DNA from 4 places in the Bacillus sp. N6 genome. Region 1 is predicted to be linked to each of the others. Evidence: riboswitches for the same ligand, from Rfam matches in the RefSeq annotation. Region 1 holds a riboswitch; each other region holds the start of a gene.
The links. Region 1 has a riboswitch for S-adenosylmethionine ahead of ACUXVC_RS17790 (amino acid ABC transporter permease). Riboswitches for the same ligand answer to the same signal wherever they lie in the genome.
Positions count from the first base shown of each region.

Region 2: linked by a shared signal. The riboswitch ahead of ACUXVC_RS02045 (cyclase family protein) and the one ahead of ACUXVC_RS17790 (amino acid ABC transporter permease) in region 1 are both predicted to bind S-adenosylmethionine.
Region 3: linked by a shared signal. The riboswitch ahead of ACUXVC_RS01100 (peptide ABC transporter substrate-binding protein) and the one ahead of ACUXVC_RS17790 (amino acid ABC transporter permease) in region 1 are both predicted to bind S-adenosylmethionine.
Region 4: linked by a shared signal. The riboswitch ahead of ACUXVC_RS01010 (MetQ/NlpA family ABC transporter substrate-binding protein) and the one ahead of ACUXVC_RS17790 (amino acid ABC transporter permease) in region 1 are both predicted to bind S-adenosylmethionine.

Region 1 is NZ_CM127843.1:3,466,421-3,470,638, forward strand. It holds gene ACUXVC_RS17780 (amino acid ABC transporter substrate-binding protein) at 1-282, opposite strand, end outside; gene ACUXVC_RS17785 (amino acid ABC transporter ATP-binding protein) at 294-1,055, opposite strand; gene ACUXVC_RS17790 (amino acid ABC transporter permease) at 1,075-1,743, opposite strand; SAM riboswitch class I at 1,813-1,921, opposite strand; gene ACUXVC_RS17795 (VanW family protein) at 2,150-3,061, opposite strand; gene ACUXVC_RS17800 (hypothetical protein) at 3,491-3,820, shown strand; gene ACUXVC_RS17805 (DUF3900 domain-containing protein) at 3,936-4,218, shown strand, end outside.
Region 2 is NZ_CM127843.1:383,563-387,780, reverse strand. It holds gene ACUXVC_RS02055 (nucleotidyltransferase domain-containing protein) at 1-150, opposite strand, end outside; gene ACUXVC_RS02050 (PRK06851 family protein) at 263-1,372, opposite strand; SAM riboswitch class I at 1,522-1,634, shown strand; gene ACUXVC_RS02045 (cyclase family protein) at 1,720-2,352, shown strand; gene ACUXVC_RS02040 (hypothetical protein) at 2,487-2,867, opposite strand; gene ACUXVC_RS02035 (ATP-binding protein) at 3,097-4,218, opposite strand, start outside.
Region 3 is NZ_CM127843.1:190,419-194,636, reverse strand. It holds gene proC (pyrroline-5-carboxylate reductase) at 1-524, shown strand, start outside; gene ACUXVC_RS01105 (aldo/keto reductase) at 526-1,359, shown strand; SAM riboswitch class I at 1,512-1,616, shown strand; gene ACUXVC_RS01100 (peptide ABC transporter substrate-binding protein) at 1,749-3,389, shown strand; gene ACUXVC_RS01095 (peptide ABC transporter substrate-binding protein) at 3,794-4,218, shown strand, end outside.
Region 4 is NZ_CM127843.1:172,297-176,514, reverse strand. It holds gene ACUXVC_RS01025 (FAD-binding oxidoreductase) at 1-561, opposite strand, end outside; gene ACUXVC_RS01020 (DUF6612 family protein) at 628-1,392, opposite strand; gene ACUXVC_RS01015 (NAD(P)-dependent alcohol dehydrogenase) at 1,550-2,458, shown strand; SAM riboswitch class I at 2,538-2,652, shown strand; gene ACUXVC_RS01010 (MetQ/NlpA family ABC transporter substrate-binding protein) at 2,738-3,550, shown strand; gene ACUXVC_RS01005 (methionine ABC transporter ATP-binding protein) at 3,563-4,218, shown strand, end outside.

The sequences.
Region 1 (4,218 bases):
ATCAATTCGTCCTGAATCTAATAAGCCAAATAATCCCTCAAAATCAGAAACATTCCATTCTACTTTATACCCAGCCTTTTTAGCAGCCGCTTCAATAATTTCAGCATCAAAGCCTTTTACTTTCTCACCCTCTTTAAAAATAAATGGACTACGACCTGCAGATGTCCCAACTTTTACTACTTTTTCATTTGTTGTTTCGCTTGCTGTATTTGAACCACAAGCTGATAAAACTCCAACTGATACTGTTAATGCTAATGTTAGTAATAATGATGATTTCCTCACAATTCTTCCTCCTAAATAACGAAATGATTGCCTTCTTCTGAAGCATTCAATTGTCGTAAAAACTTTTTCGTACGTTCATTTTGTGGGTTTCGGAAAATTTCTTCTGGTGTTCCCTGCTCTACAATAATGCCATCAGCCATAAATATAACGCGATCCGCCACCTCTTTTGCAAAATTCATTTCATGTGTAACAACAACCATCGTTATGTGCTGTCTTGCCAAGTCTTTAATAACTTGCAATACCTCATTCACCAATTCTGGATCAAGTGCGGAAGTCGGTTCATCAAACAATAATACTGCGGGATTTAAAGCCATTGCCCTAGCAATCCCTATCCTTTGCTGTTGCCCTCCTGATAACATTGTTGGATAAAAATCTTCTTTATCAGCTAAGCCTACTTGTTTTAATATTTTTCTCGATATTCCCTTTCCCTCTTCTTCACTTTTTTTCTGTACAACCGTTAATGCCGTTGTAATATTTTGCAATGCTGTTTTATTTTTAAATAAATTATAATTTTGAAAAACCATTGCCGTTTTTTGACGCAATTGTATTATTTCTTTTTTATAAAGTCTCTTCGCATGAATCTCTAAATCTTCAATTCTAATACTGCCATCATTCGGTTGTTCTAATAAGTTTAAACACCTTAATAATGTCGATTTACCCGAACCAGAAGGTCCAATAATGACTACTACTTCTCCCTTATTTACAGTAAGTGAAATCCCTTTTAGTACTTCATTATGTTTGTAAGACTTATACAAATCTCTTATCTCAATCATATATATCACCTCATTTCTGTTACAAATATGGTGCATCAAGTTTCTTTTCTAACTTTTTCTGTCCCCAGCTAATTACGATTGTAATAATCCAATATACTATCGCTACCGCTAAATAACTTTCCATATAACGATATGATTGTGCCGCTAGCATTTTCGCTTGTGCTAAAATTTCAGCCACCCCAAGTGCAAAAGATAACGAAGATTCTTTTAACAATCCAACAAAATTATTTCCAAGTGACGGTACTGCGACACGAATAGCTTGCGGAAAAATAATTTGTCGCATCGCTTGCGCCTTTGTCATTCCAACTGATAAACAGGCATCCATTTGCCCTGATTCCACAGCATTTAATGAACCTCGAATAATCTCTGATAAATAAGCAGCATTATTTAAACTTAGGCCAATTAAAGTTGCTTGCATAGCTGTAAGCACTGTAAATGTCGGAAAGATTTGTGGTAATCCGAAATATAAAACAAACAATTGAACTAATAACGGGGTTCCTCTAAAGAAAGAGATATACACTCTTGCAATTGAATATAAATATTTCGTTTTATTTTTCGTTATGATCGCCAAGCCGATCCCTATAACGAAGGAAATAATCATTGAAACTACAGTAATCCCTAAAGTTATGTATACATATTTAAATAATTGCGGAAAACTTTCTAAAAAATACGTTACATCAAACTTCACTCTATCCCCCCTCTCTAAACAAAAAACTCTTCTTACGCATATAAGAAGAGTTAAATGTGAATCCATTTCTCCTCATCTTTCAAACGCCTATTGCGTTCGCTGGAGTTAGCACAGTACTTTGATACAGCCTGTTGCTGAGATTTCATCGGGCCAGTCCCTCCATCTCTCTTGATAAGAAAACCAATAAATTTTTCCATTTATTTAGTTGTTATTATGAAGAATACACCCCATTACTAATAATGTCAATAAGAAAACTATGAATTAAATTTAATGCTTTTTTAGACTGTCTTACTCCTATTAAATTTCCTCCTGTTCATTATATCTTGAGGTGTAATATTGATTGCACAAAAAAGCCATTAATTCTATCAAACTTAGAAATAATGGCTTTTTTATAAAGGTATTATACTTATCTCATTTTATGTACTTCAGCAACTAGCTTTCCACCCTGAATGCCCATATAAAGCTTCACAGGTGCATCATTCGTATTTTCAAATACTAAATCTAAATATGGATATGCAATTGTAGCATCTCTTCCTTGTGGAACATAACCTACCGTTTTAGAATGTGTAGTTCTCTCCACCATTTTCAGGCCAGCTTGATCTGCTGCATTGTATAAAGTTGAAGATGTTTGACAAACACCACCGCCATATCCATCTACTAATTTACCATCAACTATTTCTTTCCCTAATTGATATCCTTTATCTGGTGTTGTATCACCGATTAATGAATTAAAAGAGAAACGGTCTCCTTTTGCTAACACAACTCCATTTATGCTCGCTGCTGACAAACGAATATTCTCAATACGGCCACCTGTTGAACCACCTAAGTTCGTTTCATATCTACCAATTACCGTACCATTTCCTTGCGCATCACTTAATGTTGCGACTGGTTTTTTCTCCACGATCGGCAACTGATACGTAGCATCCCACATACCAACATTTAACAATTTATCTACTAATTCTTTTTCCATTAATTCATAAGAAGGTTTTCCTTCTTGCCAACTTCCATCAGGTGCTATACGTGAAGGAACCATTTTTTTGTCGACGCTTTTTCCAACCTCACCAACAACCTTTGTTACAGACTTTTTAAATTTCGCTTCATCTTCAAAATAGCCTAAACCAGATAAATCTAATTTTTTCACTTCAGTACCAGTTCGACCATCAACTAAACTAATAGTATCTTGCACTTCTGCTTTAGCCTCTACAGTGTGCCCACCAATATCACTTACCAATGCAACATCACTTACTTTTGCACCACAGCCACTCACTACAGCTACACATAACACCCCAACTAATATACCCTTTACTTTACGGAACAATATACTCTCTCCCTTTCCCCAACATCACTATTATGTATTTATTTCATTTTTATGTATGTTTTGTTACAATCATTTTACAATATGTTTATAAAATGTTACAAGTTATTTTTCACTCTATATAAATTACTCTTTTCTTTTATAAATGTCTATACATATTTACATAAAAGTTTGAGTTTGATAGAATTGTAACTTTTATGTAAACTCTCTCTTTTATCCAGTATATACCATCAGGCAAAAGAAATACAAATCAAAAACCCTCAAGCTATTTTTTATAAAGTGAAACTTTAATCAGTGGGGTCTTACTGCCCGTTAATGCGGGATAAAGAAAAATCCCGTCAACATAAATAGGTATTTGCCGTGCCACCGCTCCGCTTTTGCACATACATTATGGTGAATTCAACCTATTTTAAAGAAATGGAGGATGTTATTATGTATCCCTACAATCCATATGATCCATATAATCAATATGCGTACCAACAACCACAGTATGACTTACAAGCACAATATCAATCTTATATAGATCAAGCAGAGCAAACGAATCCATATGACCAAAATAGACAATTCCAACTTCCAATCTCTTTTCCTGGCACTGGAAATCGTCAATTAGAAAGACGCGTAAATGAGCTTGAACAAAGAGTACGTCAACTAGAAAATACAGTTGAGCGCCATACACGTAGACTAAACCGCTTAAACCAACGTTTACGTACAGTAGAAAACAGACTAAACATTCCATTCGCAGCATTAGAAGACGGATTTTAATCGAGAAAATAAAAATTATATAAGGAAGGGGCTCCCCCTTCCTTATATAAATTGACGAAAGTTTTTTCCATCTCTATACTGATAAGAGTTAATGAAATGAAACAAGGTGATAAATATGGATTTTGAAATAAATTATCTTTCCTTTTATGTTGTACAAGTAGAAGGAAAAGGTGAAGCAGTTGATAAACGCTACAAACATTTTCAAACTTTAGACGCTGAAGAATATGAAGATAGCTCCTTAAAAGAATTTTTGAATGGTGAATTATTAAAAATATCGAAGCGAAAAGTAGAACGTCATGCAAAAACAGAACAAGCCCCAACAAAAATTGGTCGCTTTATTGTAGAGGAAGGGCACGAACTTGATTCAAACCCTCATTACAACCTTTTTAATCGTATTC
Region 2 (4,218 bases), 2.3 Mb from region 1:
TACCGGGTGTATATAAACAAACCTAACATCATAATCGCTATCTTTCGATGGAAAACCCCAAGCACGACTCCCTGATTCTACCGCAAATAAAATTTTCACATCATTCTCTTTTTCAATTCTTTCTAACTCCAACTCGATTTTCTCTCTCATTGCATAACACCTCCATTTTTTGATTATTTCCTTGGAAATTCGACAAATACAATACTAATTTTACTACATACCAAAAAAACTGTCAGAAATTACTGACAGCCTAATGAAACGTCTATTGTTGCTTTTCGATTACAGTAGTAGCAATTCGTTCAAACTCTTTTTGAATCTCCTCTTTATATGCATCTACTATTGAAAAATCCATAGCAGCAATATAAATTCGTTCTAATTTATCACGAACCGATTTTGCTTTCGCTAAGAAAGACATCGCCTCATTCATTTTTGCTTTATATTGAATGGAGACATCACGAATTTCCTTCGCATATTTCTCATCCGTCCCTGGCGTAACAATAAGGGCATACATATCAATAATTTCATCACCCTCGCGACTTGGAAAATATTCATGTGGTGCGGTGCTATCAAAAATTGCAAATCCTAATTCTCTTACGATAACCATATCAAGACTATTCGGGTCAAATCCGCAATGATATACTTCAACTTCAAACCCTTTTTCTTCAGCTGCCTTAGCTAACTTTTTGAGCATCGTTGATTTTCCAGAGCCTGGGCGCCCTTTTATAAAATAACGATGTGGTAACCCTTCTGTTAAATTAGGAACAAAATCAACTGCTCCTTTCGGTGTAGCAGCTCCTAAAAAACGATGTTTTACAAGCGATTGTCTCCCGCTTTTATCTGCAAATAATTTCTGGATTAGCTGATTGGTTAGTTCATTTGCTTTATTAAAATCTATATTATCAATATATATCTTCTCCCACTCATCATGTATAACCAATGCCTCTTTAAAACGTGCGTAAGCAGACTGAAAAGCTTTGCTTGCTTCTGAAACAAATCTTTCAATTTCTAACTTCTGCTTTCTTAGTTTATCTGAGTCCCAAGCAATTCCTAAATTTATATACTCTTCAACAACTCCTGGCATTTTTGGCTCAATAACATGCGGCGATGTCCCATCAACAATTCCTACTTTTAATTTTGGGATAATTACACCATCAACCGATTTATTATCAGAAGAACAATGTAAAAATTCAATATCATATCCTTTTTCAATCCATTCACGACCTATTGCCTTTATTAAAGAAGATTTTCCCGTTCCTGGGCCACCCTTTAAGATAAATAATCTGTCTAATCCTTTTAAATTCTCTTCGTATAAATTGTGAAATCCCCTAGCTGTATTACCACCAGCATAATAATTTAATATATTTCCTGTCACTGCACTCACTCCTTCGCAGCATTCTATTTACATAAGCTACAATATGCGAGCAGCTTTATTTGGGTGAATACCTATTTTGTATTGCACGAAAAAAGGAAATGAATTACAATTTAACTATCGGAAAATTCCGATTTTAAAAACTGAATACTTCTTTATCAAGAGAGGCAGAGGGACCGGCCCTTTGAAGCCCAGCAACCTCAGTTTATACAAACTGAATAGGTGCTAATTCCTGCAAAATGCATTGCATTTTGGAAGATAAAACTCAACTAGCATGTAAAGCTCATCTTTCTTGATACTGAAGGATGAGCTTTTTATTATTTGAAAAACATATATTGGAGGTATGTAAAATGAAAGTAATTGATCTATCGCAAACATTTGAAAATAATATGTCTCAATTTCCTGGAACACCTAAAATACAACTAGAAGCTGTTACAAGTGTTGAAGAATCAGGCTATCAAGTTACAGATTTTCATTCTGTCGTTCATGTTGGCACGCATTGTGATGCCCCTGCGCATTTTATTTCAGGCGCAACGACCATCGATCGATTACCGCTGGATCAATTTGTAGGCGAAGCTGTTCTTATAGATGTAACACATATTCAAGAGCGAAAATTACCTAAGGCAGTATTGCATAATACTCACATAAAAGAAGGTGATATTGTTATTTTTCATTCTAATCTATCCACAAAATGGAATACAGAAGCTTATGAGAAGGAAGCATTTTATCTTTCTGAAGAATTAGCTAAAGAACTAGTGCGATTAAAAGTAAAATCTATCGGTTTAGATTTCATTTCTCCTGATGAAGTCACAACAGAAACATCACCGATTCATCACATATTACTAGGGAATAATATTTATTTAATTGAAAACTTAACAAATCTAGATGCTATCGAAGCAAAACGTTTCTTTTTCTCAGCAGCACCTTTAAAAATTAAAAATAGTGACGGTGCTTTCGCAAGAGCATTTGCTGTTATATTTTAAACACAACCTATAAAGTGAACCTTTAATCAGTGGAGGTTTTGTTCATCCCACACCTAACTTCTTTGCTTCCGCTGAATTTTGAAGTGGGGGTCTTACTGCCCAGCAAATAGCGGGATTAAAAGAAGCAAAGGCCACTACTGGTCTTTGCTTCTATATTTTCTATTTAAATTAAGAAAGAATTGTTCCACACGAGGACGCACCCAAGCTAAACAATCTATCTCTTTCTTCTTTGTGCAAGCTATCTCTTCTCCATCTACCATTTCAACAAGTTCTAGTTCTAACAGTTGCCTCGTGAATGCTAACATATTCACTTCTTCGGATGGATACTCTTCTTTTAATTTCTCCTCAATTTCTCCCAATAAAAAACCGTCACGCATCATTGCCAATGCATCAATCCAAAGTGGCGGCATTTCATATTTTTCTCCTGTAATTGTATCTTTTACAATATAATTCTTTTGCTCTTTTCGAAATTGAATCGTGTGTAAACATACAGTCGAATTTAATGTTAATTCCATCATACCACCTCTTTCATAATATCTGCATAGAAAAAAGGATGCGCGTGCACCCCTTCTTATCTTTTCATAACACTACTGAACCGTTACATGAGCAATCAATCTCATGTCGATATTTTCCTCCATTATAAACGAAGTATTTTATAAAAAAAACCCTTCTTGAAACATTTTATAAAATGTTTATATTTACACAACAAGAACACTTTTCTGAAAAATCTTTTCTCCCAATACATTAAACGGTCGGCAGAAAAATTTCTACTTTCGTTCCTACTCCTAGACTACTTTGGATCGTGATACTCCCTTGATGTTCCTTAATAATTTTATATGTAATCATTAATCCAAGTCCTGTACCAGTCTCCTTTGTTGTGTAAAACGCCTTGCCGATTTTTTCTAATTTATCATTCTCTATACCAAATCCTTGGTCTTCAACAGAAATACACAAATGTCCTTGCGTTTTTTGATATGCACGGATATGAATTTCTCCGCCCTCTGGCATTGATTCTATTCCATTTTTAATGATATTTAATAACACTTGTTTTAATTGCTTATCATCACCGTTTATAGCCGGTAAATTCCCATCTACTTGTATATGACATTTAACTCTATATTGCGTTGCATAACTTTCCATTAGATGCACAACATATAGAAGGATATCTCGTATATTACACCTTTCATAATTTGTTGGCTTTGGTTTTCCTAACAACATCAATTCACTAACAAATCCATTAACCCTTTCAATTTCTTGTAGCATAATGTCGTAGCTCATCGTATCAGTTGGATTTCTTTCTTTTTGCATTTGCGTAAACCCTTTTAACGCTGTTAGCGGATTTCGAATTTCATGGGCAATTGTTGTAGACATAGTCCCAATCACAGCTAAATTTTCCGTCTCTTTCATATTGTTCATCATTTCAACCACTGTTCTTACATAAGATTGAAATCGTTTTAATAAAGAATGTGAAATAATGAAATAGAATATACATAAAACAAGTGGAATTACCACTTTTAAATCTTGTAATAGCAATGTGAAAAATACGTACTTTCCAATTACACTAAAGGACACTAAATAAAAGTATTTTCTATTCACGAAAACTGGGGCAAATAAAATTAATAACATTTCTACCATACTACCATGTTCAAAAGGTCTATCCGTTCGCAAATAAATCATTAAATTATTCACAAGATTGATAAACATGTACCCAAATAAAAATAAATATTTTACAGAATATACATACCCTCTTTTTTGAAGATATATAGAAATAGGAAATAATGCTATTACAAATATAGGCACACCTATCCCAAGACTACCTTCTGGCCAACCTACCGCTGTTCCACTAATATTCATAGCAGGATATAC
Region 3 (4,218 bases), 2.1 Mb from region 1:
TTGTCGTAACAGTAGCAGCTGGCATTGGACCATCTTATTTAGAAGCTAGACTCCCAAAAGGCACACCTGTTGCTTGGATTATGCCTAATACAGCTGCTGAAATTGGAAAGTCTATCTCCTTATATACAATAGGACAATCAGTAACCGAGATGCATCAAGAAACCCTGCAACTGCTTTTAAGAGGTATTGGTACTTCGCAACTTTGTACTGAGGAAGAAGTTCATCAGCTTACTGCAGTTACTGGAAGTGCACCAGCCTTCCTTTATTACTTTGCTGAAAGCTTAATTGAAGCAACAAAAAGTTATGGAGTCGATGAAGAAACCGCAAAACATCTTGTCATTCAAATGATTTCTGGCTCTGCTTCTATGCTCGAGCAAACGCAAAATCCAGCTAACCTCCGCGAACAAGTAACAACGCCAGGTGGTTCCACAGCTGAGGGTCTCAAAACTTTATACGAATATAATTTTTCAGAGGCAATTCAAAAAGCAGTAGAAGCAACAAACAAAAAAGCTAGGGGGAAATAATATGATTTTAACAAGTTTAAAAGATTATACAACATTACATAACGGTGTAAAAATGCCTTGGTTTGGTTTAGGTGTTTTTAAAGTAGAAGATGGTTCAGAAGTAATTGATTCTGTAAAAGCAGCAATTAAAAATGGCTACCGCAGCATCGATACTGCAGCAATCTATCAAAATGAAGAAGGCGTTGGACAAGCGATTCGTGAATCCGGTGTTTCACGTGAAGAATTATTTATTACCTCAAAAGTATGGAATAGCGATCAAGGATATGAAACTACACTTCAAGCATTTGAAACTACATTAGAGAAATTAGGTCTAGAATATTTAGATTTATATTTAGTACATTGGCCTGTAAAAGGGAAATATACTGAATCATGGAAAGCATTAGAAAAACTTTATAAAGATGGCCGTGTTCGCGCTATCGGTGTGAGTAATTTCCACATTCACCACTTACAAGACGTATTTGAAATTGCTGAAATTAAGCCAATGATCAACCAAGTGGAATATCACCCACGTTTAGCACAAGAAGAGCTACATGCATTCTGTAAAGAACATAATATCCAGCTTGAAGCTTGGTCACCATTAATGCAAGGACAACTACTAGATAATCCAACGTTACAAGAAATTGCGACAAAATATAATAAATCAACTGCGCAAATTATTTTACGCTGGGATTTACAAAACGAAGTTGTAACAATCCCTAAATCAATTAAAGAACATCGCATTATTGAAAATGCAAACATCTTCGACTTTGAATTAAGTGCTGATGATATGAAAGCAATTCAAGCTTTAAATGAAGATCGTCGCGTTGGTCCAGATCCAGATAACTTTAACTTCTAGTAGAAAAACCACTGCCATATGCAGTGGTTTTTTCGTTTAAGAAAACTGAAAATTTAAACTATATTTCATTTGGTTGACACTTCATTATTCAAGGTGTAAGATTTTGAATTATCAAAGAAACACAAAAATTAATAAAATTTATTCGTTTACTCATTGTATCAAGAGAGGTGGAGGGACTGGCCCTTTGAAACCTCGGCAGCAGGTTCATTTTGAATACTGTGCCACTTCCTGCAAGCTTTATGCTTGAAAGATAGAATGAGGGACTTCGTTTATATACGGGTGCATAACTTGTACGTAAAAATCCCTCTTTCTCAATATGAAAAGAGGGATTTTTTATTTTTCATTTCCCTCATCATCATCCAAACTTAATTATTTAGGAGGAAAATCAAATGAAAAAGAAGTTTGTACCCGGTATTGCATCAGTTGTAGGAGTAAGTATTTTATTAACTGGTTGCGGTAGTTATAAAAACGAAGCAAGCGGAGCAAATGCAAAAGACGAGGCACCTAGCAAACAGGTTTTAAATTTATCTTCACCTACTGAAATACGAACAATGGATACGGCCCGTGCTACAGATACTGATTCTGGTCAAGTAATGAGAAACGTATTTGAAGGTTTGTATAATCTTGGTGAAGGTAACAAACCTGTTCCTGGTGTTGCAAAATCTCATGAAGTAAGTGGCGATAAAACGAAATACACATTCCATTTGCGAGATTCAAAATGGTCAAACGGCACTCCTGTTACAGCGAAAGATTTTGTGTTCGCTTGGCAGAGAGCCGTAGATCCAGCAACAGCCTCTGAATATGCATTTCTATTCTTTGATATTAAAAATGCAACAAAAATTAACAACAAAGAACTTCCAGCCGACCAACTTGGTGTAAAAGCAGTTGATGACCATACGTTTGAGGTAGAATTGGAGCGTCCTGTTCCGTATTTTATTAGCTTAACAGCGTTCCCAACATTTCTACCAATTAACGAGGAATTCTTTAAAGCACAAGGTGATAAGTACGCTTTAGAAGATAATACAATCTTGTACAATGGAGCTTTTACACTAAGCGATTGGAAGCACGAACAAAGCTTTAAATTTAAGAAGAACCCTACTTATTGGGATAAAGATACTGTCAAACTAGAAGAAATCAATTTTAACGTCGTAAAAGAAAAATCAACAGAAGTAAATTTATTCGAGTCAAAACAATTAGATCGTATAAAACTAACATCTGACTTCGTTGATAAATATAAAAAAGATGCTAACTTTAAAGAACGTCCAAATGTAGGCGTACAATTTTTACGCATGAATCAACAAAACAAAGTACTTCAAAACGTTTCTGCACGCCAAGCAATCGATCAAACAATTGATAGAAAATCCTTTGTAAATACGTTATTAAATGATGGCTCTACACCAACATTTGGTCTCGTTCCAAAAAACTTTGCAAAAGGACCTGAAGGAAAAGACTTCCGTACTGCAAACGGCGATTTAACAAAAGTTGATACAAAATCTGCACAAGAATTATGGAAAAAAGCTAAACAAGAGCTTGGTTCTGAAAAGATAACATTAGAATTATTAACGAGTGATGCTGACCTTGATAAGAAAACTGGTGAATTCTTAAAAGGGCAACTAGAAAAGAATCTAGATGGATTAACAGTAAATATAAAACCGCAACCGCGTAAGCAACAAGTTTCGCTTTTATTAAAAGGTGACTACGAAATCGGAATTGACGGCTGGAGCCCTGACTTTGCGGATCCAATTACATTCCTTGAGCTATTTACAACGAATAACCCTTATAACTTAGATCATTACTCTAATAAGGAATTCGATGAAACAATAGCAAAAGTGAAAACAACTTTAGCTGGTGATGAAAAAGCTCGCTGGGAAGCATTACTAGAATCCGAGAAAATATTATTTAAAGACTCTGTTATCGCTCCTCTTTACCAAAAAGGCGAATCTTATTTAGAACGTTCTTATGTGAAAGGAATTGTGCAAGTAGACTTTGCGGGTCAATTAAACTTCAAGTGGGCAAAAATTGAAAAATAAAGTAAAACCGTAATAAGTGGGGGTTCTTCATCCCCACTTATTATTAGCCCACACCAATTGTTTTTTTAGCAAAATATATTAAAAGTAGGTTCTCTCACACAAGAGAATATACTTTTTTAATATATTATTCCAAGAAATTAACATTCTATTTTTATTATTGACATATAGTTCTTTCCAGTGTTAATATTCTAAATAATCAAAGAAACAAAATATTTCACCATCAAAATATAATGTCTACTAAGTTGAAACATATAACGATAGATTATAGCTCAACATGTATATACATATAGAACACCTGATTACCTATAAACAAATATTTATAATAGGTTCCATCTCCTTCTATAGCCACTTCAAGACATGGACATTATGACGTTACGAACAACACATTTAGGGAGGAACGAACAATGAAGAAAAAAGTTGTACCTGTTGTTGCATCTGTTTTAGGGGCAAGTCTATTACTAACTGCTTGCGGGGGAAATAAAGATAATGCAGGCGGAGCGAAAGCAAACGATAAAGTACCTGATAAACAAGCAATTAACTTATCATTCGCTTCAGAAATTCCAACAATGGATGTTGCAAAAGCAACGGATGGGGAATCCATGAATGTAATGCGCAATGTTTTTGAAGGCTTATATGCAATGGGAGAAGATAATAAACCGATTCCTGGTGTTGCTGAGTCGGTTGACATTAGTCCCGATAAAACAAAATATACATTCCATCTGCGTGATTCAAAATGGTCAAACGGTACTCCTGTTACAGCAAAGGACTTCGTCTTTGCTTGGCAACGTGCCGTAAATCCTGATACAGCAGCTGAATACGCATTCTTATT
Region 4 (4,218 bases), 2.1 Mb from region 1:
TAACTCTGCATTTTCTTCTCTACTTACATTACGTATCGTGCCATCTGCCATTAACAATCTAAATGAATCTACTGTATCAATTAGTGCCTCATGACGAATATCACGCCCATGTACATTTACACTTAATGAACCACCAACAGTAAAAATATTTTGAGACTGCATGACCTGTACCGCAAGGCCATATGGATTTATTTTCTTCTGAATATCATTCCACGTGACACCACTTTGAACTGTAATACGCTTCTTCTCTGGATCGAATTCTAATATTTTATTATATCCTTTCATATCGAGCATCGTGCCATTCGGATAATATGTCTGTCCTCCTTGGCTATGTTGCATGCCTGCAATGGAAATTTTCTCTCCTGAAACTTTTGCATCTCGCACTAATTTTATTAACGAGTGCTCTTCCGTAGCACTTTCAACACGTTTTATTTTTGTCGGAAGCAATTTACCTACATCACTCATAATAGGATGATCAATTTGTTTTTTATACGTATGTACAGACGTTGCAAGCAAAACCGTATATGCGACAATGACCACTACTATCTTTCTTTTTTTCAAAGGACACTCTCCTTACTAGCAACAAAAAGAGATACCCGTTCTTTCAGGTACCTCTCTTGACAGTGATTACTTTGCTGCTGGCAATTGTATTGGATCAAATTTATCATACGATGTAAACTTCGCATCCGTAATAATGTGCGCTTTATCCTCACCATTGCTACTCATAACCATATCTATCTTTGCTGATTCATATTTAAAATCTTTTGTAATAATATATTCTCCATCTATTTCTTCTATCTTTGCATTTTGGCCTTGTAGCATTTGTTTCTGCTTTTCATCCATACTAGCTAACATACTCTCTGTCTCTTGCCCTTTTAATGCAAACTTCAGCTTATAATTATCTCCACTTTTCTCCATCTTCACTTTATTTAAAATTTCCGATGGAATCTCTAAATTATCTACCATTCCTTGAGTTGCATTCATTCCGTTAGCATTTAATTGTTCCTCTGGTACAGACATCACTTCACCCGTATTAGGATTTTTCAACTGACCAGCAATTTTGCCACCCACATCATAAACAACAACCTCTGTACCAGAAACATTCATTTCAGAACGAGAATTTTTTTGCTTCGGCTCTAATTGCATTTTGGCCTTTATTACATTCATCTCTGTTCCTTCAGCCTTTATTCCCACATCATATGTCATCGTTACATTTTCTTCGTTTTTAAAAGCTTCATTCGCTTTATTGAAAACATCCTTCGCTGTTAATTCCTTTTCTTTCTGCACAGCTTCTTTTTTCGGCTCATCAGTCTTTTTTGTTTTCTCATTACTACACCCTACTCCTAGACCGACTGCAAGTACTAAACTTGAAATTAAAATAAATTTTTTCATAACGTCCCCTCCTTCCCAAAAATAATATCATCTCTTTTCCTATGAAATCTATATAATTCGTAATATTCTTCTTTAAATTTATTTCCTATATAGCAACATGTTTGAGAAAAAGTTTAAATATGATGTAAATAATAACAACTCATTTCAGGAGGTCATTATGAAAGCTATTATTTGCACAAAGTATGGACCACCTAATGTTCTCCAGCTTCAAAATATAGAAAAGCCTAAACCTAAGAAAAATGAAGTATTAGTTAAAATTCACGCAACAAGTGTATCGACTGGAGATTGTAGAATACGTGGCTTTAATAGCCCCCTCTTATTTTGGATTCCTATGCGGATCATATTAGGTTTCAGAAAACCGAGAAAACCTATACTTGGCGTAGAGTTATCCGGTGAAATCGAAGACATTGGATCAGATGTAACACAATTTAAAAAAGGAGATCCAGTTTTTGCATTAACAGAACTAAACCTTGGTGGTTATGCGGAATACACATGCGTGCATGAAAGTGGATTAATAGCATTAAAACCTACCAATGTGACATATGAAGAAGCTGCCGTTATTCCTTTTGGCGGAACTTCAGCATTGCACTTCCTTAGAAAAGGACAGATAAAAAAAGGGCAACGAGTACTTATATACGGCGCCTCTGGGTCAGTAGGGACAGCTGCCGTACAGCTTGCTAAATACTTCGGGGCGACTGTCACAGCCATTTGTAGTAGTTCGAATTTCGATTTAGTAACAGCTTTAGGGGCAGACAACGTAATTGATTATATGAAAGAAGATTTTACTAAGCGGGGCGATCACTACGATATTATATTTGACGCAGTTGGAAAATATAAAAAGTCTCTTTGTACAGATGCATTAATGCCTAATGGAAAATATGTATCTGTGAACGGAATGATGGCAAAGGTCAGTAAAGAAGATATGAACCTACTAAAACAACTAGCTGAAACAGAAAAGCTAAAACCTGTTATTGATAGAACTTACCGATTAGAAGAAGTTGTAGAAGCCCATACGTATGTAGAAATGGGCCATAAGAAAGGAAATGTTTCGATTACCTTAAAATAAAATATATTCTGAAAATATAATTGACAATTCTTTTTGTAAGATTTACTATTAGTACCATATTCAAAACTACATACACATACTCTTATCAAGAGTGGCGGAGGGACTGGCCCGATGATGCCCGGCAACCGAGCTTATGACGTATAAGCTAAGGTGCTAATTCCTGCAAAACGAGTTTTCGTTTTGGAAGATAAGAGAGGAATCTATTTCGTCTATTCGGCACCTCTCTTATTTTTGGGAGGTGCTTTTTATTTTGGAACGTATATGAAGGGGGATTTATAGATGAAAAAGGTATTATTAAGCATTGTAAGCGGAGCAGTATTATTATTAGGCGCATGTAGCGCGATTTCAGATAAAGAGGTAAAAGCATTAGACGAGAAAAAGATTACTGTCGGTGTAACAGGTGGACCACATGAACAAATTTTTGAAAAGGTAAAAGAAGTTGCAGCAAAAGATGGTCTGGAAATTGACATAAAAGTATTTAATGATTATGTAGCGCCAAACGTATCTTTAGATGAAAAAAGCCTTGATGTAAATAGCTACCAAACGAAATCGTATTTAGATGTATTTAAAGCTGAACGCAATATGAAATTAGCTGAAGTATTTTCAACAGTAACATTCCCTATGGGCGTATATTCTAAAGATATAAAAGATGTAAAAGACTTAAAAGAGGGCGATGCAATTGCTGTACCAAATGACCCAACGAATGAACTTCGAGCTTTAAAATTATTTGAAAAAGCAGGGGTTTTAAAAGTTGATCCAAAGGCTACAGAAAAAGCGACTGCAAAAGATGTAATTGAAAATCCAAAAAAATTAAAGATTGTCGAATTAGAGGCATCTCAATTACCAACGCAACTAAGTGAAGTGAAAGCAGCTGCAATTAACACAAACTTTGCATTAGGTGCAAAATTAAGTCCAGCGAAAGATTCTATTTTCCGCGAAGGAAAAGATTCACCATATGTGAACTGGGTTGTTGTTCGTACTGAAAATAAAGATGATGCCGTTGTAAATAAATTAAAGAAAGCTTATCAATCTAAAGAAGTAAAAGAGTTTATCGAGAAAAAATTTGATGGTTCAGTTTTACCATCTTGGTAGGAGCTGACGATAATGATTGAATTAAAAAACATATCCAAAGTATTTACAACAAAAAAAGGGAATGTTGAGGCTCTTAAGTCTACTTCCCTTAAAGTAGAAAAAGGCGAGGTATTTGGAATCATTGGGTATAGTGGCGCTGGTAAAAGTACATTGATTCGATGTGTAAATTTATTAGAAAAACCAACGACAGGAAATATCATTGTAAACGAACAAGACTTAACAACGTTATCGACAAAAGAACTAGCAAAAGCGAGACAAAAAATCGGAATGATCTTTCAAGGATTCAATTTACTTAAAACTGTTAGCATCTATGAAAACATTGCATTACCTTTACGCCTTGCTGGTATTCCAAAAGTGGAAATTAAAAAAAGGGTAGAAAAATATTTACGCATTGTCGATCTTTTCAATCGAAAAGATGCTTATCCAAGTGAACTTTCTGGCGGTCAAAAACAGCGCGTTGCAATTGCACGTGCACTATCACATGAGCCTGAAGTGTTATTAAGTGACGAAGCAACGAGTGCTTTAGATCCAGAAACAACTGATTCTATTCTTGATTTGTTATTAAAGATTAACGAAGAAATTGGAATTACGATTTTACTCATTACACACGAAATGAACGTTATCCAACGTATATGCGACCGCGTTGCCGTTATGGAACATGGATCTGT